DNA from 4 places in the Streptomyces sp. 3330 genome. Region 1 is predicted to be linked to each of the others. Evidence: riboswitches for the same ligand, from Rfam matches in the RefSeq annotation. Region 1 holds a riboswitch; each other region holds the start of a gene.
What was found. A riboswitch is a leader RNA that binds a small molecule or an ion and turns the genes downstream of it on or off. The one in region 1 is predicted to bind cyclic di-AMP.

Region 1 (5,514 bases):
CCCAGTGTAAGTTTGTTTCAAACTTGAACCAAGACCACCGTCGGACCGCCGTCGCATCGCCGTCAGGCTGCCGCCGAACCGCCGTCGGACCGAGCCCGGGGAGCCGTGTCGATGCCGTACCCGTACGTCCTGCTGTCAGCCGCCGTCTCCCTCGACGGCTACCTGGACGACACCACGCCCGAGCGCCTGCTCCTCTCCAGCCGCGCCGACTTCGACCGCGTCGACGAGGTGCGGGCCTCCGTGGACGCCGTCCTCATCGGCGCCGGCACGATCCGCGCCGACAATCCCCGGCTCCTCGTGAACTCCCCCGCGCGCCGCGCCGCCCGCGAGGCCGCCGGACTGCCGCCGTACCCCCTCAAGGTCACCGTCAGCGGCTCCGGCGACCTCGATCCGGCGGCGAACTTCTGGCACACGGGCGGCGAGAAGGTCGTCTACACGACGGAGAAGGGCGCCGAGCGGGTCCGCGCGCTCGGCATCGCCGCGGACGCCGTCCCGCTCGGCCCCGAACTCGACTGGCGCCGCCTCCTGGAACACCTCCATGACGTGCGCGGCGTACGGCGTCTCATGGTCGAGGGCGGCGGGACGGTGCACACGCAGCTGCTCCGGCAGGGCCTGGCCGACGAACTCCAGCTCGTCCTCGCCCCGCTCTTCGTCGGCGACCCGGCCGCGCCCCGCCTCTTCGGGCCGGGCGGCTACCAGGGCGGACGCCTGCGCCTGGTGGAGACCCGGCGCATCGAGGACGTCGTCCTGAACCGCTACGAGCCCACCGCCCCCGGCACCGGACGGCTGCCCGCCGCGGCCGACCGGCACTGGCTGGCCCTCGCCTGCGCCCTCGCGGCCGACTGTCCGCCGTCGGAGACCGCCTTCAGCGTCGGCGCGGTGATCGTGGCCGCCGACGGCACGGAACTGGCGCGCGGCCACTCCCGCGAGGCGGGCGACCCGGTCGTGCACGCCGAGGAGGCCGCCCTCGCGAAGCTCGACCCCGCCGACCCCCGGCTGCCCGCGGCCACCGTCTACAGCAGCCTCGAACCGTGCGCGCGCCGCTCCTCCCGCCCGGCCCCCTGTGCCCGTCTCATCCTCGACGCGGGAGTGCGCAGGGTGGTCACGGCCTGGCGGGAGCCGGACACCTTCGTCACGGACGCCGACGGCACCGGTCTGCTGACGGACCGGGGCGTCGACGTCCTGGTGCTCCCGGAGTACGAGGAGCGGGCGAAGGAGCCGAATCGCCACCTCCTGTGAGGCGGCCGGGGCCCCGTGGATCAACCGATGTGCTTTCTGTCCCGCTGATGGCGTACAGTTGGGTTCATCGCCGCGGGGTGGAGCAGCTCGGTAGCTCGCTGGGCTCATAACCCAGAGGTCGCAGGTTCAAATCCTGTCCCCGCTACTGATGAACCGAAGGCCGGAATCCGAAAGGGTTTCGGCCTTCGGCGTTTTCGCCGATGCCTTTTCCCGGCCCTTTCCTCACTCCTGGTGACCGGTCGAGCGCCCTGCGCATAACAACTGAGTCACCATCAAAAGCCGGATGACTGATGAAGCGTTTCCGGGGCAGGGCGGGGCGGGGTCAACTCGCCCGTTTTTCACCGCTGGTAGCCCAAAAGTCCAGGCCAGAAATGTTGTTGATCAAGAGGAACAGCTTGGAAACCCACCCCCGGGTCTATTAACGTTCGATAACGCAGCGCGGTCGTCCCAGCCGGCACCAGAGTCGGCTCCGTGCGGCACGTGCCGAATCCCGCAAGGGAACCGGGGAACCACCACCATGGGGTGAATCACGCGGAAGCCGTCGTGAACTCGCAGAGTCCACGACCGGTATACGCGCGTAGGAGACCTTCCCGCTCCGAACCCGTCAGCTAACCCGGTAGGCGACGGAAGGAAAGGAGTGCGCCCGCGTGGCGTCCAACCCGCCTGCCCCCGAGGCCCCGTACGCGCCCAGCCAGCGGTCCACCGAGACCTTCGGCTACGGCGGCTACCGCACCGACGAGGGACCTTGGGAGGAGTGGAACCCCACCGCGGAGTCCACTCGCCCGGTACGCGGCAAGCACCGCGTCGCCAAGCAGCGCGGCGGCGGATTCGCCCGCAGCTCCACCGTTCTCGGGGTCGGCGTCATAGCCGCCGTCAGCGCGGGCGGCATGGCCAGCGCCAACACCGGCAAGGCCCCGGTCTCCATCTCGATGCCGGACCTGCCCAACGTGGGCTCGCTCATCTCCGACGAAGAGCCCACCCCGGAAGCCGCTCCGGCCCTCGCCAGCTTCGGCTCCGAAGCCGCCGTGGACACCGAGGACAGCGCCGCCGACGCCGGCGAGGCGCTGCGCAGCCGGATCATGGCGCAGGCCGAGTCCCAGCAGTCCCAGGTCGAGGTCAAGGCCCTCGCCGCGGCGGCCAAGGCCGAGGCCGACGCCGCCGCCAAGGCCGAGAAGGAGGCGGAGGCCAAGGCCGCCGCCGCGAAGAAGAAGGCCGCGGAGGAAGCCGCCGCGAAGGCCGAGGCCGCGCGCCTGGCCGAGCTGGCCAAGCAGTACACGCTGCCGACCTCCTCGTACACCATCACCTCGACCTTCGGCCAGGCCGGTTCCCTCTGGTCCTCCGGCTACCACACGGGTCTGGACTTCGCCGCGCCGACGGGCACGCTCATCAAGGCCGTCCACAGCGGCACCATCACCGAGGCCGGCTGGGCCGGTTCCTACGGCTACCGCACCATCCTGACCCTGGACGACGGCACCGAGCTGTGGTTCTGCCACCAGTCGTCGATCAGCGTCAGTGTCGGCCAGAAGGTCGCCACCGGTGACGTCATCGGCCGGGTGGGCGCGACCGGGAACGTCACCGGAGCCCACCTCCACCTCGAGGTCCACCCCGGCGGCAGCGCCGACGGCATCGACCCGGCGGCCTGGCTCCGCGACAAGGGCCTCAACCCCTGAGCCGTCCCTCGGGCAAGCCCCTGAGCTGAGCTGTACGGACCCCCGAGCCGCTCCTTCGACCACCCTGAGCCGCTCATCCGGTCGCCCCGAGCCCGCTCGTCCGGTACCCCTGATCCACCCCGGCAGCCCCGACGCCCTCCGCGTCGGGGCTGCCGGGCTGTGCCGTGCGCACGCGCGCTCGGGCGGGCCGTTCCCGGGGGCTGTTCACATGTTCTTCGTGTCACGTCCGGAATGGGCGGGCCGTCGGCGCCTGTTGAGACGAGGCATGACTTCTCTTCGCACGCTCGGCTCCTCGGACCTCGAGGTCTTCCCGCTCGCCCTCGGCGGCAACGTGTTCGGCTGGACCGCCGACGAGACGGCCTCCTTCGCCGTGCTCGACGCCTACACGGCCGCGGGCGGCAACCTGATCGACACCGCCGACTCCTACTCGGCGTGGGTCGATGGCAACAGCGGTGGTGAGTCCGAGACGATCATCGGCAGGTGGCTGAAGGCCCGGGGCAACCGCGACGACGTCGTGATCGCCACCAAGGTGAGCCAGCACCCCGACTTCCCCGGTCTGTCCGCCGACAACATCAAGGCCGCCGCCGACGCCTCGCTCCGCCGTCTGGGCACCGACCACATCGACCTCTACTACACGCACTTCGACAAGCCCGAGGTGCCGGTCGAGGAGATCATCGGCGCGCTCGACGAACTGGTGAGGGCGGGGAAGGTGCGGCACATCGCCGCCTCCAACATCTCGCCCGAGCGTCTCCAGGAGTCGCTGGAGTTCTCCGACCGCGAGGGCCTGGCCCGGTACGTCGCCCTCCAGCCCCACTACAACCTGGTCTCCCGCGACACCTACGAGGGCGGCCTCCAGGATCTCGCCGCCCGCTTCGGCCTCGCCGCCGTCCCCTACTACGCCCTGGCCGCAGGCTTCCTCACCGGCAAGTACCGGCCCGGTACGACCGTGCAGAGCGCCCGCGCCGCCGGCGCCGCCAAGCACCTCGACACGGAGCGGGGCCGGAACGTCCTCACCGCCCTGGACGAGATCGCCCAGGCCCACGGGACCCGGATCCCCACGGTCGCCCTGGCCTGGCTCGCCGCGCAGCCGACGGTGGCCGCGCCGATCGCCTCCGCGCGCACGGTCGAGCAGCTGCCGGCGCTGCTGGGGGTGGCGGAGCTGGAACTGACGGCGGAGGAGATCACCCGCCTGACCCGAGCCTGACCTGACCTGGCCTGGCCTGGCCTGACCTGACCTGACCTGACCTGACCTGGCCTGGTCTGATCTAGCTTGGCCAGAGCCTTTGGCCTGACCGCTCCGACCGACCCTGCCTGGGCTGACCGACCCGACCCTGCCTGGGCTGACCGACCCTGCTTGTTCTGATCGACCTGCCTGGCCTGGCCTTGGGTGACGTCATCCGCCCCGGCCCTGGCCTGCTCGGTCCGATCGGCCCCGGCCGGCCCTGCTCACTGGTGCGGGTGGGGGGCCGGGTAGGGGCTCGCCGGGTACCCCGGTCCGGGTCCCTGTGCGGGGCCGGGCCCCTGGGCAGGGCCGGGTCCGGGGCCGTGCGGTGCGGGATACCCGTAGCCGCCCCCGTGGCCGTACCCGTACGACGGTCCGGCAGGGCTCCCGTACGAGGGCCCTGCCGGGCTTCCGTACACCGGCGCGGCCGGGTGCCCGAAACCGGCGTTGTGGACCTGGCCGAGGGCCGGCCCCCGGCCGTACCCGTACACCCCGTGGACCGGCCAGGGCGGCGGCGCCACCCGTACCGGCGGGGCCGTCATCCGGGCCGCGTGGTCCAGCGCGGGCCGGGCGATCTCGCCCCGCCTCCACAGTTCGTTGAGCAACTCGCGCTCGCGTACGACGAAGTCGGCCCCGGCCCGCCCCCGTCGGCCTCGGTGCCGCAGGAACGCGAGGGAGGTCGCGTACGCCTCGTACCGTGCCACCTCCCGCGCCGCGGGCTTGCCCAGGTGACGGCCCGCGTACTCGCGGGCCAGCCGCCGGGCCCGCATCGAGCCGAGCGCGAACGGCTCCGCCGGGGTGAGCCACCCGGCGGCCGCGTAGGCGGGCAGTTCCTCGCGCACGGTGCGCAGCTCGCGTTGCCGCGTCCACACCACCAGCCAGGTCAGCAGCCCGAACGCGGGCACCATGATCGCCGCGTACACCGCGAAGAACCCGAACTCGCCGAACGACGAGGAGCCGTTCCACAGGGCGTGCATGCCCATCGCGAGGAGCAGCCCGCCCAGCGGGAGCAGCACGCGCCGCAGGTGCTGGCGGTCCCCGGAGAGCGCGGCGACGCCGAAGCCGATGCCGGTCAGGACGGTGAACAGGGGGTGCGCGAACGGCGACATGACGACGCGGACGAAGAAGGTCGCGACGGTGACCGAGGCGATGCCGGTGTCGCCCGTGAGCTGGTCGGTGCCGAAGGCGGTGCCGAGGTAGAGGATGTTCTCGGTGAACGCGAAGCCGGTGGCGGTGACCCCGGCTATGACCACGCCGTCGACGATCCCGGTGAAGTCCCGCCTGCGGAAGAGGAACAGCAGCAGGACGGCGGCGGCCTTCGCGGACTCCTCGACGATCGGCGCTATGACGGTCGCCCCGAGGGTGTCCGCGCTGGACGGGTCG
Region 2 (5,514 bases), on a different contig from region 1:
GCCCGCACAGAAGGAGACGAGGTCCGGGGCGAGTTCGACCGCCCTGGGAAGCTGGTCCTCCATGATCTGGTCGAGCAGCTTTCCGCGGACCGCGAGGTTGGTGTAGTTGAAGTCGCCCTCGGGCCGCCGGTCCGCGAGAAGCACCGCGAACCGGTCCGCCCACCCGACGAACGCCCCGTCGGGGCCGGGGTCGCCGACGCCTTCGGTGAAGCTGTCCCCCACCGCCACGTACGACCCGATCACTGATCTGTTGTCACTCTTCGAATCGTCTGCCACAGCAGTTCATCATTCACCTTCGAATGTGACCTACGCGATCGTAGGAAAGGGTTGACGGGCGGTGAGATAAGACACCCTTAAAGACTTTGCCAATCAGGGAATAAGGGACCACACCCGGAAGTCGTTGATGCGGAAATGGCTCCACGTGGTGCGGAAGGCGAAGTGCCCGCCCGTGTACGGCTCGGGGTCGACGTGGTCGAAGACGAGCCGGCCGTTGTTCCACCAGCGGACGACCGGGCCGTCGGAGACGATACGGACACGGTTCGGCTCGTTCGCGACGAGCAGCGGTTCGGTGCGGTCGAGGATCAGCGGACGCACACCCGCCTCGCCGACATAGCGGCGCAGCCTGGTCGTGGTGTTGCTGTTGGCGCCGTAGCCGACGTAGTACGTCTTCAGGTGGTCGTACTCGGCGAGCGCTCCGCCGCGCGGGGTGGCGAAGAGGTCCTCCGGGGAGCGGACGTCGACGGCGTTCCAGAAGTTGTTGAGGTCGGAGACGCGGTCGTTGGCCCCGCCCGCGGCGACGGGCGTCGCGGTGTACTCGAGGACGTACGGCCCCTGGAGCGGTCGCTCGAACCAGATCGTGGCCCCGGCGGGCACGTCGACCTCCAGCGTCCCGCGGGAGGCGGTGACCGTCCCGCCGCCCTCCAGTTCGGCCACCCACCGGCGCAGGCCGTGGCGGAAGTCGTCGTGGGCGATGAGGCGGCGACGGCGGGGCCGGGCGCCCGCGGCGCTCGCGGCGGGCGCCGGGCCGAGGGCGGACAGCGCGGCGCCGGCGGCCAGGGCTCCGAACGCCCTGCGGGTGGTCGTCATGTCGGTCGGCTCCTTCAGCGGGTGGGAGTGGTGAGTCGCGGCACGGGAACGCGGCGGGTCCCGGCGCCGGGGCAGTGGCCGGTGTACGCGGACCGGAGGTGGCCGCGGACGGTCCGGCCGAGGCCGCACGCGGGGTTCCGGGCGAGCCCGTGGACGCGGGCGCCGGTCGGCACGGCGCCGGTGTGCGGCCCCAGGGCCGGGTGGTCGGCGGCCTCGGCGAGGGTCTCCTCGCGCCGGCCGCCGACGAGGTAGCCGTGGAACGGGGTGGCGTCGCGAGCGCGGGAGACGACGCCGGCCGCGGCGCCCTTCATGACGATGCGTCGGTCGACGCCGGACACGGGACCTCCGGGGAGCGATGGAAAGCGCTTGCCCTGACGGAGATCACTCTGCCCCGACCCTCGTCCGCCTGTCGACGGGGCGGGAAGGGCTGCCACAGGACCGCAACAGAACGATCATGAACGCGCAGAGCCCCGCACCGGCCCGGCCCGCCCTCCGCGCTCTCCGGACATGCCGAAGGCCGGACCCGGGGATCGGGTCCGGCCTTCGGCCGCGTGTCAGGCGGGAGGTCGTCGGAGTCGGAGGGGGTCAGCCGACGGAGACGCCGTGCGAGCGGAGGTAGGCGATCGGGTCCACGTCGGAGCCGTAGTCCGGCGTGGTGCGGATCTCGAAGTGCAGGTGCGGGCCGGTCACATTGCCGGTCGCACCGGAGAGCCCGAGCTGCTGGCCCGCGGTCACGGTCTGGCCGGCCGAGACGGAGAGCTGGGACAGGTGGGCGTACTGGGCGTAGTAGCCGTCGGCGAGCCGGATGACGACCTGGTTGCCGTACGCGCCGCCCCAGCCCGCGGAGACGACGGTGCCCGCGCCCACGGCCTTGAGGGAGGTGCCGGTGGGGACGACGAAGTCGGTGCCGGTGTGGTAGCCGCTGGACCACATGCTGCCGGCGGTGTGGTAGGCGGTGCCGACCGAGGCGCCCGCCACCGGGAGCGTGTAACCGCTGGAGGTGTTCGCACCGCTCTCGGCGGCCTGGGTGACCGTCTTCGAGGAGGAGGAACCGGATGAAGAGGACGCCGAGGACGACGACTCGGCTCCGGACGCCTTCGACTTCGACGAGGACGAGGAGGAGGAGGAAGAAGAAGAACCGGACGACGCACCGGTGCCGCCCGTCGCGGCCTTCTTGCCGATCGAGAGCTTCAGGCCGGGATGGATCAGCGACGGGTCGCTTCCGACGGCCTGCCGGTTGTCCTGGTACAGCTTCTGCCAGCCGCCGTCGACGTCCTGCTCGTCGGCGATCTTCGACAGGTAGTCGCCGGACCGCACGGTGTACGTCTTGGCCGTCGTGGCGGTGGCGGACTTCTGCGCCACCGGGACGGACTGCACGGCCTGCTGGGGTACGGCCTGGGAAGCCGCCTGGGCGACGGACTGCGCGGGGGCCGCGTGGGCGCCGGCGGCGCCTATGAGCGGAAGGGCGAGCGCGGCGCCGCCCGTTCCGGCGACGGCGATGGAGCGAGTGAAGCGCTGGGTCTTCGGACGGCGGTGCTTACCCTTCGCGGGCATGGCGAATTCCTCTCCGGCGCCTGCGAGGTGAGCTGTCGGGTGCGGACTGGAGATGTCCGGCCGCGCCGAGGCGCGGCTTTACCCCAAAGCCTGTTCCGGAGACCGGAACAGGCGGTTGTGCCTGTGGGTCCCCCGCTCCTGCCGATACGGGTGAGTGTGCGGGCTCCGGGCGGTGGCAGGATTCGGCGTCCGTCCGGATTGGTGTGGAACGTAAGCGACCAGGACGCACAGGGACAAGCAGAGGTTGCGCCGCCGACGCCATTCTCTTGATCCCCTGTGCGAATCCCCGGTCACACTGGGTGAGCCGAAGGGTCCGTCCGGCGCCAAGCACCCTTGTGACGCATACGAATTACGTGAACATGACGGGCGACGTACGGTCACGGATATGACGCTGCTCACGTGACAGCTCTCCAGGTTCCTTTATTCCAGAGCGAGTTGGAAGGAAGGAGCCAATTCGGACAGAAACCTCAGATGCGACGCAGCCGGATAACCGTCGCATCAAGGTCGCCGCGCAGCCCGGTACGCAGTCCGTGGTGCAGCAGTACGGCCCCTCGATGCACTTCGCCCGTTTCGCGGCATTCGTACGATGCTGTCGGATCGAGTCCGCGCAGCCGCAGCGCCGGAACGGGCTCGCCGAACCGCTGTGCCTGGAGCCAGGCGAGGACAACGCTCTCGTCACCGCGCACGTACTGGACGGCGCTCAGACCGCCTGCCGGGGGCCGCAGCCGGTAGAGGTCCCCCTGCTGCACGAGCGGCCGGATCTCCTTGTAGAGGTCCACCCACCGACGCGCCTCGGCCAGGTCCTCGTCGCTCCACTCGGCGAGGTCCCCGCCGATGCCGAGCACACCGGCCATGGCGCTGACGAACCGGAAGCGCAGCGAGCTGACCCGGCCGTTGAGCTGGGCGTTCGGGCTGTCGGTGACCCAGGCCGCCATGACCCGGGCGGGATGGATCTGACTGAAGCCGTGCTGGATGTCGAGCCGGTCGAGCGGATCGGTGTTGTCGGAGGTCCACACCTGGTCGGTGCGGCTCATGATCCCGAGGTCGATACGGCCGCCGCCCCCCGAGCAGGACTCGAAGGCGACCCCGGGGTGCGCCTCGCGCAGCCGGTCCAGGAGCGCGTACAGGGCCCGCACGTGGTCGACCCAGAGGCGCTGCGGGTAAGGGTCGTCCGGCCATCCCGCGTCGGTGAAGCAGCGGTTGAAGTCCCACTTCACATAGTCGATGGGCGCGCTGGAGAGGAGCCCGTGGAGCTGCTCCCACAGGTACTCCTGGACGTCCTCGCGCGCGAGGTTGAGCATGAGCTGATTGCGGAACTCCGTCCGCTTTCGTCCGGATTGGAACTGCACCCAGTCGGGGTGGGCCCGGTACAGCTCGCTGTCCGGGTTGACCATCTCGGGCTCGACCCAGATGCCGAACTGCATCCCGAGGCCGTGGACGTGGTCGGCGAGGGGCTTCAGCCCGCCCGGGAACCGGTCGGGGTTGGGCTGCCAGTCGCCGAGCCCGGCGTGGTCGCCGGTCCGTGCCCCGAACCAGCCGTCGTCGACGACGAAGAGCTCCACGCCGATCGCGGCGGCCCGCCGGGCGAGCGCGCTCTGCTGCTCCTCGGAGATGTCGAAGTAGGTGGCCTCCCAGGAGTTGAACAGCACCGGCCGGTCCTGCCCTGCGTCCGGGACGACGTACGCGCGCTGGTAGGCGTGCCAGGCGCGGCTCGCCCCGCCGAAGCCGCCGTCGCTCCACAGGCCGGCGAAGACGGGGGTGGTGAAGGACTCCCCCGCGGCCAGCCGCAGCAGACCCGAGTCGTCGTACCCGGCGCCGCCGGTGATCTGCACGCGCGCGTCCGGCAGTTGGGCGACGGCGATCCGCCAGGAGCCCGACCAGCCGAGGGCACAGCCGTAGACCTCGCCGCGCTCCTCGGTCGCGTCGGTGTCCAGGGCGACCCAGGGCAGGTGCTGGTGGCCGGTGTGGCCGCGGCGGCTGCCGATCACCTTCTCGCCGTAGGTGAGCGGGGACCGGGTGAGCCGGGACTCGGCGGCCCAGCGGCCGTGCAGCTGCGACAGCCGCCAGTCGTCACGCTCGGGCAGGGTCCACGTGGCGGAGTCGGCGCGCAGCAGCTCCAGCGGCCGCTCGCCGTCGTTGCGCAGGGTCGTCCAGCGCTCGACGACATCGCCCCGCATCCGGTAGTGCAGGATGACGGCCAGCCCGGCGTCCCGGAACCGCAGCCGCAGCTCGTCGCCGTCGGCCTCGTAGTCCTCGTAGGACCACTCGGTGCCGCGCCCCTCGTCGGTGCGCACGGACAGGGCGGGCCGGACGAAGCGGGGGCCGCCCTCGACCGGGTACTCCTCCCGGCCGTCGAGCGGGGACTCGAAGGACGCCCCCCGCTCCGACGGCGGAAGGGCGGCGAGCGCCTCGGCGTCCGCGAGCGCGATGCCCGGGCCCCAGTGCAGGTGGACCAGCTCGTCGGCCTCGGTGAGGTGGAGGGCATAGCTGCTCGTCGGCCCCGAAAGGAGCCAGGTACGGCCGTTGTCGGCGATCTCGGGCATCAAACCCCCACTGATTCGAACAGGTGCGATCAAGCACCAACATCATCGAATGCCGTCGGCCCGCCGGGCAACTTTCCGCGGACGACTCTTCACCTGGGCGGACGCCCGGAGTACCGCCCGGGGACAACCCGTTGCCCGGGGAATCCATGTCGTATCGTCAGGGAGGTGTTCCCTCGGCCACCACGAGCCGCGCCGACGGAGACCGACAGGGAGGAAGCCCCGTGACGCAGCAGATCCCGTCGACCGAGCCCGAGCTGGCCGGTGTGCGCAACTTCCGGGACGTGGGCGGACTGCCGACCGCCGACGGCCGGCGGGTGCGCCACGGCGTGCT
Region 3 (5,514 bases), on a different contig from region 1:
CCCCGGCGAGGACCCGGACGAACCCGTAGAGGTCGTCGCCGCCCCGCGCGAGCGTCCCCGCCCCGGTCGCCGGGTCGAAGCCGCCGGCCGCCCGCAGCGCCTCCGCGCGGAAGGCCATGTTGGCGCCGGAGCCGAAACGGCCCGCGGCGAACGGGAACAGCGGCTCGTCGGCGGGCGGGTCGTGCGGGTCGTACGTGCGGGCCGTGAAGCCCTTGGCGAAGCCGCCGTGGCTCTCCAGGAGGACCTGGGCGGGAGTCCGCAGCCGGGCCGGCAGGATCAGGCCGGTGGCGCAGCCGAGGCCCGGGTCGGCGGTGAAGGGCGCGGTGAGTTCCGTGAGCCAGCGGGGGTCGGCCACGACGTCGTCGTCGGTGAAGGCGATCACCTCGCCGTGAGCCACCTCGACGCCCTTGTTGTGCGCGACGGCGAGACCGGGCGCAGGTTCGGTGACGTACCGCACGCGCTCGGCGTACCTGCGTGCGACCAGATCCCGGGTCGCCCCCGTCACCGGCGCGTTGTCGACGACGACGATCTCGAAGTCCGGGTGATCCTGGGAGAGCAGTGAGTCGAGGGCGTGCGCGAGCTTCTCGACGCGCTCACGGGTGGCGACGACGACGGTGGTGAACGGCACGGCCCGGCCCGGGACGACGGCGACGACCCCGGCCGGGACCGGGACCGGGGCAGTGACCGGGGCCGTGACGGCGGCCGAGGCCACCCCGGCACCAGGTTCCGCAAGTACCGCAGGCCCTGCGGGCTCCGCGGGCTCCGCAAGTACCGCAGGCGCTGCGGCTTCCGCGAACTTCACGGATTCCGCAGACTCCGCAGGTCCTGCGGGTTCCGCAAGCTCCGCGGGTTCCGCGACCGGCTGTCCGGGGGGTGGCTGTTCGCGGGTGGCCAGGCTCAGGAGGACGGTCTTCGGGTCCGCCCCCTGCGGTATCGACCCCAGCAGCGTCCCGACCGGTCGACCACCCCTTCTGACCAGCACGAACACCTCGCCGTGCGTGACGGGCGGGCTTCCCGGCCCGGGCCTGAGGACGCCCCCGTCGTCCAGTTCCAGCTCGGCGACCTGCACCGGCTCGATGTCCAGAAACCTCTCTATCTCCCGCTGTGCACGCGCGGCGCGGTACATGAACCCCCCTTGTCTCCCGTGTCTCACGCCCCTCACACCGGTCGGCCGGCGCCGCTCCTCACGGTCGGCGCAGTCGGCCCGCGGCCTTCAAGGTCCGTGCGGCCGCCGCGGCGAGCCTCGGCCGGTTGCGCACGAAGTGGTGCGCCCGGCGGGACGGCTCACGGCTGAGCCGGTGGAGCGCGGCCCCCACCCCCGGACGCGACCACGCCCCCTCGTACACGGGGAGCTCCCCGGTCTTCAGCGCGTCCTTGTACTCGGCCGCGCCCCGCCCCAGGTCGAGCAGGCCTATCCCCTCGGCGGCGGCCGACTCGGCCATCCGCAGATGCAGCACCAGGCCCGGCGAGAACTTCGCGAACTCCGTTTCGTACGCAGGGAACCAGCAGGCCAGGACGGTCGACGAGCGCAGTCCGAAGTGCGCGGCGATCGGCCGGTCACCGGCGTAGAGGACGGAGAGCGTGCCCGAGCACTCGGGCGCGCGCGTCTCGGAGAGGACGCGCACGAGCCGGGTGATCCACTCCTGTGCGAACCGGTCCCGGCGGCCGGTCCTGCGGTACTGCGCGGACTTCCACGCCATGAGCGTGCGCAGTGCGGCCGGTTCGCGTTCGTCGAACACGAACCGCAGCTCCCCGACCTGGCGGCCGAGCCTGCGCTGCTTGGCCAGCGTCGTCTTCAGGAACTTCGGCGACTGGGCGCGCAGCACGGACTCATAGGTCTCGTAACCCTTTTCGACGTCGATGACATAGGCGGCGTACTCCTCGGCCGCGTGCGGGGTGAACAGCCCTTGCTCCGCCTCCAGGTTGTCGAAGGCGAAACTCGACAGGCCGCACGCCCGCATCAGTTGGCCGGCGTCCAGTCCGATACCCGGGGCCAGCACCGCGCCCTGCGCGTCCGAGACGCCGTACGCGAGGGCCCGGCCCTGTCCGAGCCGGCCCCGCTCGTGGGGCAGGAAGCCGACCGGCTCGCGTCCCTCGTACACCACCGCCACCCGCGAGCGTGGCCGGACCAGGCCCGCGGCGTCGGTGAACTCCGGTTCCATGAACGGGTTCCGGGGAAGCGCCGACGCGGCGCGCAGCGCCCGCCACCGCTCCCTCTCCCCCTCGCCGAGATCCTGCGGCCTCAGCACGCGAATGCGCCCACTGCTCAAACCTGACCCCCCGATCAAGTCCCCCCTGGACACCTGGACGGTACCGCTCCATCCGGGCGTCGCGGTAGGTAGCGTCCCATGTTGCTGCCAACCGGTACAGAGGCCTTCAACCGTCCGCTACCCGGCGATGTGCCAGAAAGCTGTTCCATTGAGACGGTCGGCGGCCAGTCGTGCGCCAGGCAAACAAGGGGAGTTGGCAGAACAGGACAGGACATGGACGTCGTCCGGTTCGCGTCGAACCGGGGAGGCCCGGGATCCGTATTCTCTGATCATGGCCGCACCCACCGCATATGCCGCGCGCACCGCGTACTCCCTCATCGCCACCGACCTGGACGGGACGCTGCTCCGCGGCGACGACACCTTCTCCGACCGGTCGCTCGACGCGCTCGCGCGGGTGGCGGCCGCCGGCGCACGCCATCTGGTGGTGACGGGACGGCCCGCGCCCCGGGTGCGACCGCTGCTCGACCGGCTGCACAGCAGGGGGCTCGCGGTGTGCGGGCAGGGCGCGCAGTTGTACGACGCGGCCGCGGACCGGCTGCTGTGGTCGGTCACCCTGGACCGGGAGCTGGCCGAGACAGCGCTCGGCAAGATCGAGGCGGAGGTCGGGCAGGTGTACGCGGCTGTCGACCAGGACGGCGTCGACGGGCTGACGCTCATCGAGCCGGGCTACCGGATGCCGCACCCGACGTTGCCCGCCCTGCGCGTCGGGCGGCGCGACGACCTGTGGTGCGAGCCGATCAGCAAGGTGCTGCTGCGGCATCCCACGCTGTCCGACGACGAGTTGGCGTCGACGGCCCGCTCGGTGGTCGGTTCGCTGGCCACGGTCACCATGTCGGGGCCGGGCACCGTCGAACTCCAGCCCTGCGGGATCACCAAGGCGACGGGGCTGGCCCTGGCCGCCGAGCACCTGGGGCTGCGGCCCGAGGACACCGTCGCCTTCGGGGACATGCCCAACGACATCCCGATGTTCGACTGGGCGGCCCGGGGTGTCGCCATGGCCAACGCGCATCCCGAGCTCAAGGCGGTGGCCGACGAGGTGACGACGTCGAACGAGGACGACGGCGTGGCCGTCGTCCTCGAACAAATGTTTCCGTAACCGGTTACCCGCGGCGACCACCGAAGATCCTGCCGACTACGGGTTACCGAGGCCGACCGCCGGAACGGGCGGCAACCGGTTACCGAGGTCGATCGCAGACACGGTGGTAACCGGTTACCAAGTACTGGCAACCGGTTACCGACTGCCGACTACCGACTACCGACTGTCGGCTCCCGGCTCCCGGCCGCCGACACCGGCGGCCGGTCCGCGGGACGCTCAGTACGCGCCGAACACGTTGTCGATCGAGCCGTAGCGCGCGGCCGCGTAGTTGCAGGCGGCGGTGATGTTGGCGACCGGGTCGTACGAATCCCAGGACGTGCCGCTGACGTGGTAGGCGCGGAAGGTCGGGTCGATGACCTGGAGCAGGCCCTTGGACGGGATGCCCGCGGCCGCGTTGGAGTCCCAGAGGTTGATGGCGTTGGGGTTGCCGGAGGACTCGCGGATGACGTTGCGGTAGATGCCGTTGTACGTCCCCGGGATGCCGTGCTGCCCCATGACCTGGAGGGAGGCGCGGATCCAGCCGTCGAGGTTGTTGGCGTAGCCGAGGCTGGTGGCCGTGGAGACGGCCGGGGTCGCCGCGGAGGCGGTGGTCGCCCCGAGGACGGGGAGAGCGAGCACGGCCGCGCCGGTGGCGGCGACGGCGAGCGTGCGGATGAAACGGTTGCGGCGCGGCTGAGCGGCAGCGGGCATGTCGAATTTTCCTCTCCGGCGCCTGCGAGGTGAGCTGTCGGGTTCGGGCGGGAGATGCCCGGTCGCGACCTGGCGGTCGCGGCTTTACCCCAAGCCGTACGGCCTGTCCGGAACGTCCTGTACTTCCAAGACGTCCGGAAATCCGTTCCGGCGACTTACCTGGTTCCCCCGCTCCTGCCGAGCGGTGTCGATGGGTGTGCGGACGGCGGCAGGATTCGGCGTTCCGCCCGACAGGCCGGGAACGTATGCGAGGGCACATGTCCGGAACAAGTAGCGGATTCACAGATCACCCCTATTGACCTTGGTCTGTGGCCTATGGGGCACTTGATCCTTTGTGGGTGCAAAGCATCAACTTGCTTGAGGGGTGCGGAGAATCGGTGAAGAGGGGCTCTGGACCGGATCTTCACGCCGAGTGAGCCAACTCACCAGCTTCCACAAGTGCGGCGAATCGGGCATTAGCCCCAACTTGGTTTTAAAGCACCGGTGATGAGTGAGGGAGGGGAATCGCCTTCCGTCGCGCTCGCCCCGTCGCGGGGAAAGGCGGCGGGAATGCGTGATCGTCGTCACGCGGAGAGGGGGTGGGCGGACTCGTCGGCCCGACGCCGGCACCGGTCCGGGACATGAATCCCGGCTACCCGGTAACTCTCTTCATGTCCGCTCATATGAGCTGATCAAAAACATATCGGGCGTGATCCGATAGTGCCTGGCCTGCGGGTCGCCTCCCGGGCGAGTCCATTCGAGCCCGCGGGACGTGGGGGCTATCGGTGATCGAAACGTGACCGGATACGCTGACTTGAGTGATGGCAGAGACCTATCGACAAACCGCGTAATCGCCAGTAGACACCAGCAGACAGGAGACCCCTCGTGACCGTCGTCGGGCCGTTCGGGCTGAGCGTGCGGGACCAGGCTCTGGAAGCCGATGTCCAGGCCGGATTGGCGGCTGTCGAGGAAGGCTTGCTCGAGGCCACCAAGAGTGCGGTCCCGTTCATCACGGAGGCCGCCCAGCACCTCGTACGCGCGGGCGGGAAGCGGTTCCGGCCGCTGCTCGTGGTGCTCGCGTCCCAGTTCGGGGACCCCTACGCGCCGGGTGTCGTGCCCTCGGCCGTCGTCGTGGAGCTGACCCACCTGGCCACGCTGTACCACGACGACGTCATGGACGAGGCGGCCGTGCGGCGCGGGGTGTCCAGCGCGAACAGCCGCTGGGGGAACTCCGTCGCCGTCCTCACGGGCGACTTCCTCTTCGCGCGGGCCTCCCACATCCTGGCCGACCTCGGTCCGGAGGCCGTGCGGGTGCAGGCGGAGGCGTTCGAGCGCCTGGTCACCGGACAGATCCTGGAGACCGCGGGGCCCACGGACGGACGGGACCCGGTCGATCACTACCTCGACGTGCTCGGCGGCAAGACGGGCTCGCTGGTGGCCGTGGCCTGCCGGTTCGGCGCGATGATGTCCGGCGCCGAC
Region 4 (5,514 bases), on a different contig from region 1:
CGGGTTCACCGAGCGCACGGGCTTCGGGCACCGGACCACGGATCCGTACGCGAAGCTGCTGGAGGAGCGGATCGTCTTCCTGGGGACGCGGATCGACGACGTCTCGGCGAACGACGTGACGGCCCGGTTCATGTACCTCGCGCACACGGATCCGGACCGGGACATCGCGCTGTACATCAACTCCCCCGGCGGCTCCTTCAGCGCGATGACGGCTCTCTACGACACGCTCCGGTACGTCACCTGCGACGTGGAGACCACCTGCCTGGGCCGCGCGGACGCGTCCGCGGCGGTGCTGCCGGCGGCCGGCACGCCGGGCAAGCGGTACGCGCTGCAGGGCGCGCGGATGACGATCCGCCGGCCGTCCCTGCCCGGGCAGGCCGAGGGGCGGGCGAGCGACCTGGCGATCCGGGCCGAGGAGCTGGCGCGGACCCGCGCGAGCCTGGAGGAGATGCTCGTACGGCACACCGGGCGGCCGCCGGAGCAGGTGACCGCGGACATCGAGCGGGACAGGTTCCTCCCCGCCCAGGAGGCCGTGGAGTACGGCCTGGTGGACGGGATCGTCCCGCCCCGCAGGGCCTCGGCCGGCACACCCGGCGGGCGGTGAGCCGCCGATGGTGCCCGAACTGCCGCCGTTGCCCGCGCTCACCCGCGCGGAGGCCGAGCTGATCGACGGTTACCTCGACGTAGTCGACATGCTCGGCCGGATCAACCCCGCCCACCAGGGCGACACCTACCGCGGACTGCGCGCCGCCCAGGCGCTGGTGACCAAGGCGGCCGCGCTGCGCGACGCCCTGGCGCGGATGCACCAGCGGGGCGAGAGCGAACTGCACGCGCCGACGCTCGCGCGGGCGCTGCGCGTCCTGGACGGGGAGCGCCGCACCGCGCGGGTCACGCTGCCCCCGCTCTCCGACAGTTGACCCGCCGGATCCACCTCCGGTCCGGCCCGCTCGCGCCCAGGACGTGACGACCGGACCGGAGTTGAAACGGCCCAGAAGAGGTACCCCCGTTCAGCGGAGCGTCTACGGTTCCCCCGACCCCTCCGCGGTTGCGCAAATGGGCGCTCTTCGGGCGGAATAGCGAGCTCCGCCGCTGGTGGGAGGCCCTGGAGCGCCTTGACACCTGATCGCCCATCAGGGTGTCCACCCGAACGGGTGAGTGGTGAGTAACCCCACAAATCCCCGGTTCCGTTGGGATTTTCGGACATCGGTGAGCCAAGATCCCTGACTGACGACAAGCCCCCGCCACAAGCGGCGGGGCGGTCCGGGCGGACGCCGAGTCCTGCCGCCGCCCGGATGACCGGTCGACAGGAGTGCATCGGCAGGAGTGGAGGACCCAAGCACGACGGGTCGCCGGAACGGTCACGCCATGACCGGGCCGAGCAGCCCTTGGGGTGAAGCCGCAGCAGCGGCCGGGCAACTTCGCCAGCCCGAATCCGACAGGTCATCCTTCACAGGCGGCTGACGAAGGGTTGCGCATGACTGCGCTCAATCGTGTCCCGTCGCTCATGGCCCGGGCCGGTACGGCCTCGGCTTTCGCCATCGCCGCCGTGGGCGGCTCGGTCGTGGTCCCGGGGCTCGCCCCCGACGCCGCGGCCGCCACACCGGCGACGAAGGCGCTCCAGATCGCGGCCTCCAAGAAGGGTGCTCCCTACAAGTACGGGGCCACCGGACCGAAGAGGTTCGACTGCTCGGGGCTCACGCTGTACTCGTTCAAGAAGGCGGGCAAGAGCCTGCCCCGGACGGCGTCCCAGCAGTACAACAAGACGAAGCACATCAAGGCGTCGAGCCGCAAGGCAGGCGACCTGGTGTTCTTCCACTCGGGCTCGAACGTGTACCACGTCGGGATCTACGCGGGTAAGGGCAAGATCTGGCACTCGCCGAAGACCGGCGACGTGGTGAAGCTTCAGAAGATCTGGACCAAGAGCGTCTGGTACGGGCGGGTCCGCTAGGGCCCACCAGGGTCACGGGCGGTTCTTCCCGGGGCGGTGGGGGCGTCCTGACGCGCCTTCACCGCCCCGGGAGCTCACCCTCCGCCGAGGCCGTCAGGGCGCCGGCCACCGGCTCCGCCACCGGGACGGCCCACGGGAGCTCGACGGTGACCGTCTTGCCGCCCTCCCGGGTGGGCCGCACTCTCAGCCTGCCGCCGCGCTCCGCGGTGAGCCAGCGAATGATCACCATGCCTCGGCCGTTGTCCTGCTGGACGGCGGCCGGCAGTCGTTTGGGGAAGCGCGGGTGGCTGTCGGTGACCCCGACGCGCAGGTGTTCGTCACGGTCGAGGACCAGGTCCACCGTGAAGGTGGGTGACTGCCCGAAGGTGTGCTGCACGGCGTTGGTGGCGAGTTCCGAGACGATCAGCCGGACGGCGTCGGCCATCTCCGCGTCCGCCGGAAGGCCCCATTCCCCGAGGGCGCCGGCCACGAAGACCCGGGCCGCGGAGACCGAGGCGGGATCGCTCGGCAGAGTGACGGATGCTTCCAGGTGATCTGCCATGGCGACGTCGACCCTTTCCCACGGGACCGGGAGCCCGACACGGCGCGGATGGTTCGAGTACGGTCCCGGACTGGTGCTTCTTCGCCAGACTGCCATTACCGGGCCGGTCACGGGTCGGATCCACCGAGATATGCATATATCTGTCGCCCAATGCGGTGAACTCTGCGACGGCAGAGCGTATTTGGTCGGCCCGATAGGAGTAAGGAGGAGCCCATGCAGCACGGTCCCGCGGTACGCCGCCGAAAGCTGGGCGCCGAACTGCGCAATCTGCGCGCCCAGGCGGGGCTCACCAGTGGTGAGGCGGCCCGGCTCGTGGGCTGGCACCAGTCCAAGGTGAGCCGCATCGAGACCGGCATCAGTGGATCGAAACCGGCCGATGTGCGGTTACTCCTCGACGCCTACGCCGTCGAGGATCCGCAACTGCGGGAGCTGATGCTGGCATTGGCGGGCGCGGGCGGCAGCGGCGGCCGGGACCACTGGTGGCACGCCTACCGCGGGGTGCTGCCGCCCACCTACCGGGACTTCATCAGCCTGGAGTCGCAGGCGAGCGCCATGCGCACCCTGGAGACGACGGTGGTGCCGGGACTGCTGCAGACGCCCGAGTACGCGCGCGCGGTGACCAGGGCATCCGTGGAAGGGGGCGACGAGGACCAGCTCGACACCCTCGTGGAGGTGCGGCTGGCCCGCCAGGACGTGCTGCGCGCGCAGCCGCCGCTGGAACTGTGCGCGGTACTGGACGAGGCGGTGCTGCGGCGGGTGGTGGGCGGTCCCGAGGTGATGGCACGGCAGCTCGGCCGGCTCGTCGAGGCCGCCCGATTGCCCCAAGTCCGGCTTCAGGTGTTGCCGTTCGCCGCCGGAGCGCATATCGGGGTAACTGGCCCTTTCGTTATCTTCTCATTTTCGCGCACTTCTGATCTGGATGTTGTCGTTCTAGACCACTTGACGAGTAGCCTCTATCTCGAACGGAAAGAAGACCTCCAGGCCTACACCGAGGCCTTCAACGCCCTTCGGGCGCACGCCCTTTCGCCCGGGGACTCATCGGATTACATCGCCGCGATAGCCGACGGCGCGTAAGGAGGCACCATGTCCGCATCACCGCGGAACGTACCTTCCAGTACCGATCCCGACCGACTTCCGGATGTGCGCTGGCTGCGCAGCAGCTACAGCACGGGAGCGAACAACTGTGTGGAGACCGCCCGGCCGGCCTCCGGCCCCTGGGCCGGTCTGCTCGCCGTCCGCGACTCCAAGGACCCGGCCGGCCCCGCCCTGCTCTTCTCCCCCGAGAGCTGGTCGGGCTTCACGGCCGTCTTCTCACGGGTCCCCTGACCGCACCGCAACCGTCAGAGCGGTCCACGGCCGTGTCACGCCGACTCATGGTCGTGTTTCGCCGATCACCTGTACAGCGCGTTCCAGCTCGGCCCCGGAGAGGTCCGCGCGCGCGGTGAGCCTGAGACGTGAGATGCCGTCGGGCACGGAGGGAGGACGGAAGCAGCCCACGGCCAGGCCTGCCGACCGGCAGTCCGCCGCCCAGCGCAGGGCCCCCTCCGGGGACGGGGCACGCACGGAGACGACCGCGGCGTCCGGACGCACCGCCGCCAGGCCCGCGGCCGTCAGCCGCGCGTGCAGCTCGCCCGCCACCTCACGCGCGCGTGCCGCGCGCTGGGGCTCCCTGCGCAGCAGCCCGAGGGCGGCCAGCGCCGCCCCCGCCGCCGCCGGGGCGAGGCCCGTGTCGAAGATGAACGTCCGGGCCGCGTTCACCAGATGCTCGATCACCCGCGCGGGACCCAGCACGGCGCCGCCCTGGCTGCCCAGCGACTTGGACAGCGTGACCGTGACGACGACGTCGTCGGCGCCCGCCAGACCCGCCGCGTACGGAGCGCCCTGCCCGCCGTCCCCGAGCACACCGAGCCCGTGGGCGTCGTCGACGACCAGTCCGGCGCCGTACGCCCGGCAGGCGTCCGCCAGGGCGGCCAGCGGGGCGGCGTCGCCGTCGACCGAGAAGACCGTGTCGGAGACGGCCACGGCGGGGCCGTCGTGCGTGCCGAGCGCCTTGCGCACCGCGTCCGGGTCGGCGTGCGCGACGACCTGGGTGGTGCCGCGGGCCAGCCGGCAGCCGTCGATGAGCGAGGCGTGGTTGCCCGCGTCGGAGACGATGAGCGACCCGTGCGGGGCCAGCGCGGTGACCGCGGCCAGGTTGGCCGCGTACCCGGAGGAGAACACGAGGGCCGCCTCGAAGCCGCAGTGCTCGGCGAGCTCCCGCTCCAGCTCGCCGTGCAGCTCCGTGGTGCCCGTGACGAGCCGGGAACCGGTGGCGCCGCCGCCCCAGGTCCGGGCGGCCGCCGCGGCGCCCTCGGTGACCTCGGGGTGCCGGGCGAGGCCCAGGTAGTCGTTGCTCGCCAGGTCGAGGAGCGGCGAGTCGGCCGGACGGGCCCGCAGCGTCCGTACGAGTCCGGCCCGGCGCCGCAGCCGCGCCTGCTCGTCGATCCAGCCGAACGCCATGGGTCCTCCGGGCTTTTGTAGGTAGCGGACAGACACTAGCGGTCCGGCCGCCCACCCACGGTGTGGCAATACCCACACGTCGAACCCGGTGTGTTGTGTGATCCCTACCTTGGCCCGGAGCGGGTGCGTAGGACAGGATCGGCTCTCATGGACCTGCTGAACACGCTGGTGGACAAGGGGCTTCGGCGCGAGCTGCCGACCCGCGAGGAAGCGCTGGCCGTGCTGGCCACCTCCGACGACGACGTGCTGGACGTGGTGGCCGCGGCCGGCCGGGTGCGCCGGAAGTGGTTCGGGCGACGGGTGAAACTCAACTACCTCGTCAACCTCAAGTCGGGGCTGTGCCCCGAGGACTGCTCCTACTGCTCCCAGCGGCTCGGCTCCACGGCCGGGATCCTGAAGTACACCTGGCTCAAGCCGGAGGAGGCCTCGCAGGCCGCGGCGGCCGGGCTGGCGAGCGGGGCCAAGCGGGTCTGTCTGGTGGCGTCCGGGCGCGGTCCGACGGACCGTGACGTCGACCGGGTGGCCG

Region 2: it holds a riboswitch for cyclic di-AMP, as region 1 does, so the genes downstream of both, J2X68_RS34925 (LysM peptidoglycan-binding domain-containing M23 family metallopeptidase) here and J2X68_RS19380 (M23 family metallopeptidase) in region 1, are expected to answer to the same signal.
Region 3: it holds a riboswitch for cyclic di-AMP, as region 1 does, so the genes downstream of both, J2X68_RS38625 (transglycosylase SLT domain-containing protein) here and J2X68_RS19380 (M23 family metallopeptidase) in region 1, are expected to answer to the same signal.
Region 4: it holds a riboswitch for cyclic di-AMP, as region 1 does, so the genes downstream of both, J2X68_RS30865 (C40 family peptidase) here and J2X68_RS19380 (M23 family metallopeptidase) in region 1, are expected to answer to the same signal.

Annotation. Positions count from the first base shown of each region.
Region 1 covers NZ_JAVDVA010000010.1:258,632-264,145, forward strand. The annotation lists gene J2X68_RS19370 (dihydrofolate reductase family protein) at 112-1,239, shown strand; tRNA gene J2X68_RS19375 (tRNA-Met) at 1,311-1,384, shown strand; cyclic di-AMP (ydaO/yuaA leader) riboswitch at 1,711-1,879, shown strand; gene J2X68_RS19380 (M23 family metallopeptidase) at 1,887-2,909, shown strand; gene J2X68_RS19385 (aldo/keto reductase) at 3,175-4,113, shown strand; gene J2X68_RS19390 (PrsW family intramembrane metalloprotease) at 4,356-5,514, opposite strand, start outside.
Region 2 covers NZ_JAVDVA010000031.1:67,204-72,717, forward strand. The annotation lists gene J2X68_RS34910 (SGNH/GDSL hydrolase family protein) at 1-243, opposite strand, end outside; gene J2X68_RS34915 (DUF6250 domain-containing protein) at 370-1,086, opposite strand; gene J2X68_RS34920 (hypothetical protein) at 1,101-1,424, opposite strand; gene J2X68_RS34925 (LysM peptidoglycan-binding domain-containing M23 family metallopeptidase) at 1,672-2,640, opposite strand; cyclic di-AMP (ydaO/yuaA leader) riboswitch at 2,645-2,838, opposite strand; gene J2X68_RS34930 (alpha-galactosidase) at 3,108-5,183, opposite strand; gene J2X68_RS34935 (tyrosine-protein phosphatase) at 5,405-5,514, shown strand, end outside.
Region 3 covers NZ_JAVDVA010000046.1:6,494-12,007, forward strand. The annotation lists gene J2X68_RS38610 (glycosyltransferase) at 1-1,126, opposite strand, end outside; gene J2X68_RS38615 (GNAT family N-acetyltransferase) at 1,185-2,249, opposite strand; gene J2X68_RS38620 (HAD family hydrolase) at 2,542-3,366, shown strand; gene J2X68_RS38625 (transglycosylase SLT domain-containing protein) at 3,583-4,056, opposite strand; cyclic di-AMP (ydaO/yuaA leader) riboswitch at 4,061-4,287, opposite strand; gene J2X68_RS38630 (polyprenyl synthetase family protein) at 4,921-5,514, shown strand, end outside.
Region 4 covers NZ_JAVDVA010000023.1:14,592-20,105, forward strand. The annotation lists gene J2X68_RS30855 (ATP-dependent Clp protease proteolytic subunit) at 1-604, shown strand, start outside; gene J2X68_RS30860 (hypothetical protein) at 612-917, shown strand; cyclic di-AMP (ydaO/yuaA leader) riboswitch at 1,260-1,471, shown strand; gene J2X68_RS30865 (C40 family peptidase) at 1,475-1,948, shown strand; gene J2X68_RS30870 (ATP-binding protein) at 2,007-2,489, opposite strand; gene J2X68_RS30875 (helix-turn-helix transcriptional regulator) at 2,703-3,563, shown strand; gene J2X68_RS30880 (DUF397 domain-containing protein) at 3,573-3,815, shown strand; gene J2X68_RS30885 (8-amino-7-oxononanoate synthase) at 3,861-4,988, opposite strand; gene bioB (biotin synthase BioB) at 5,136-5,514, shown strand, end outside.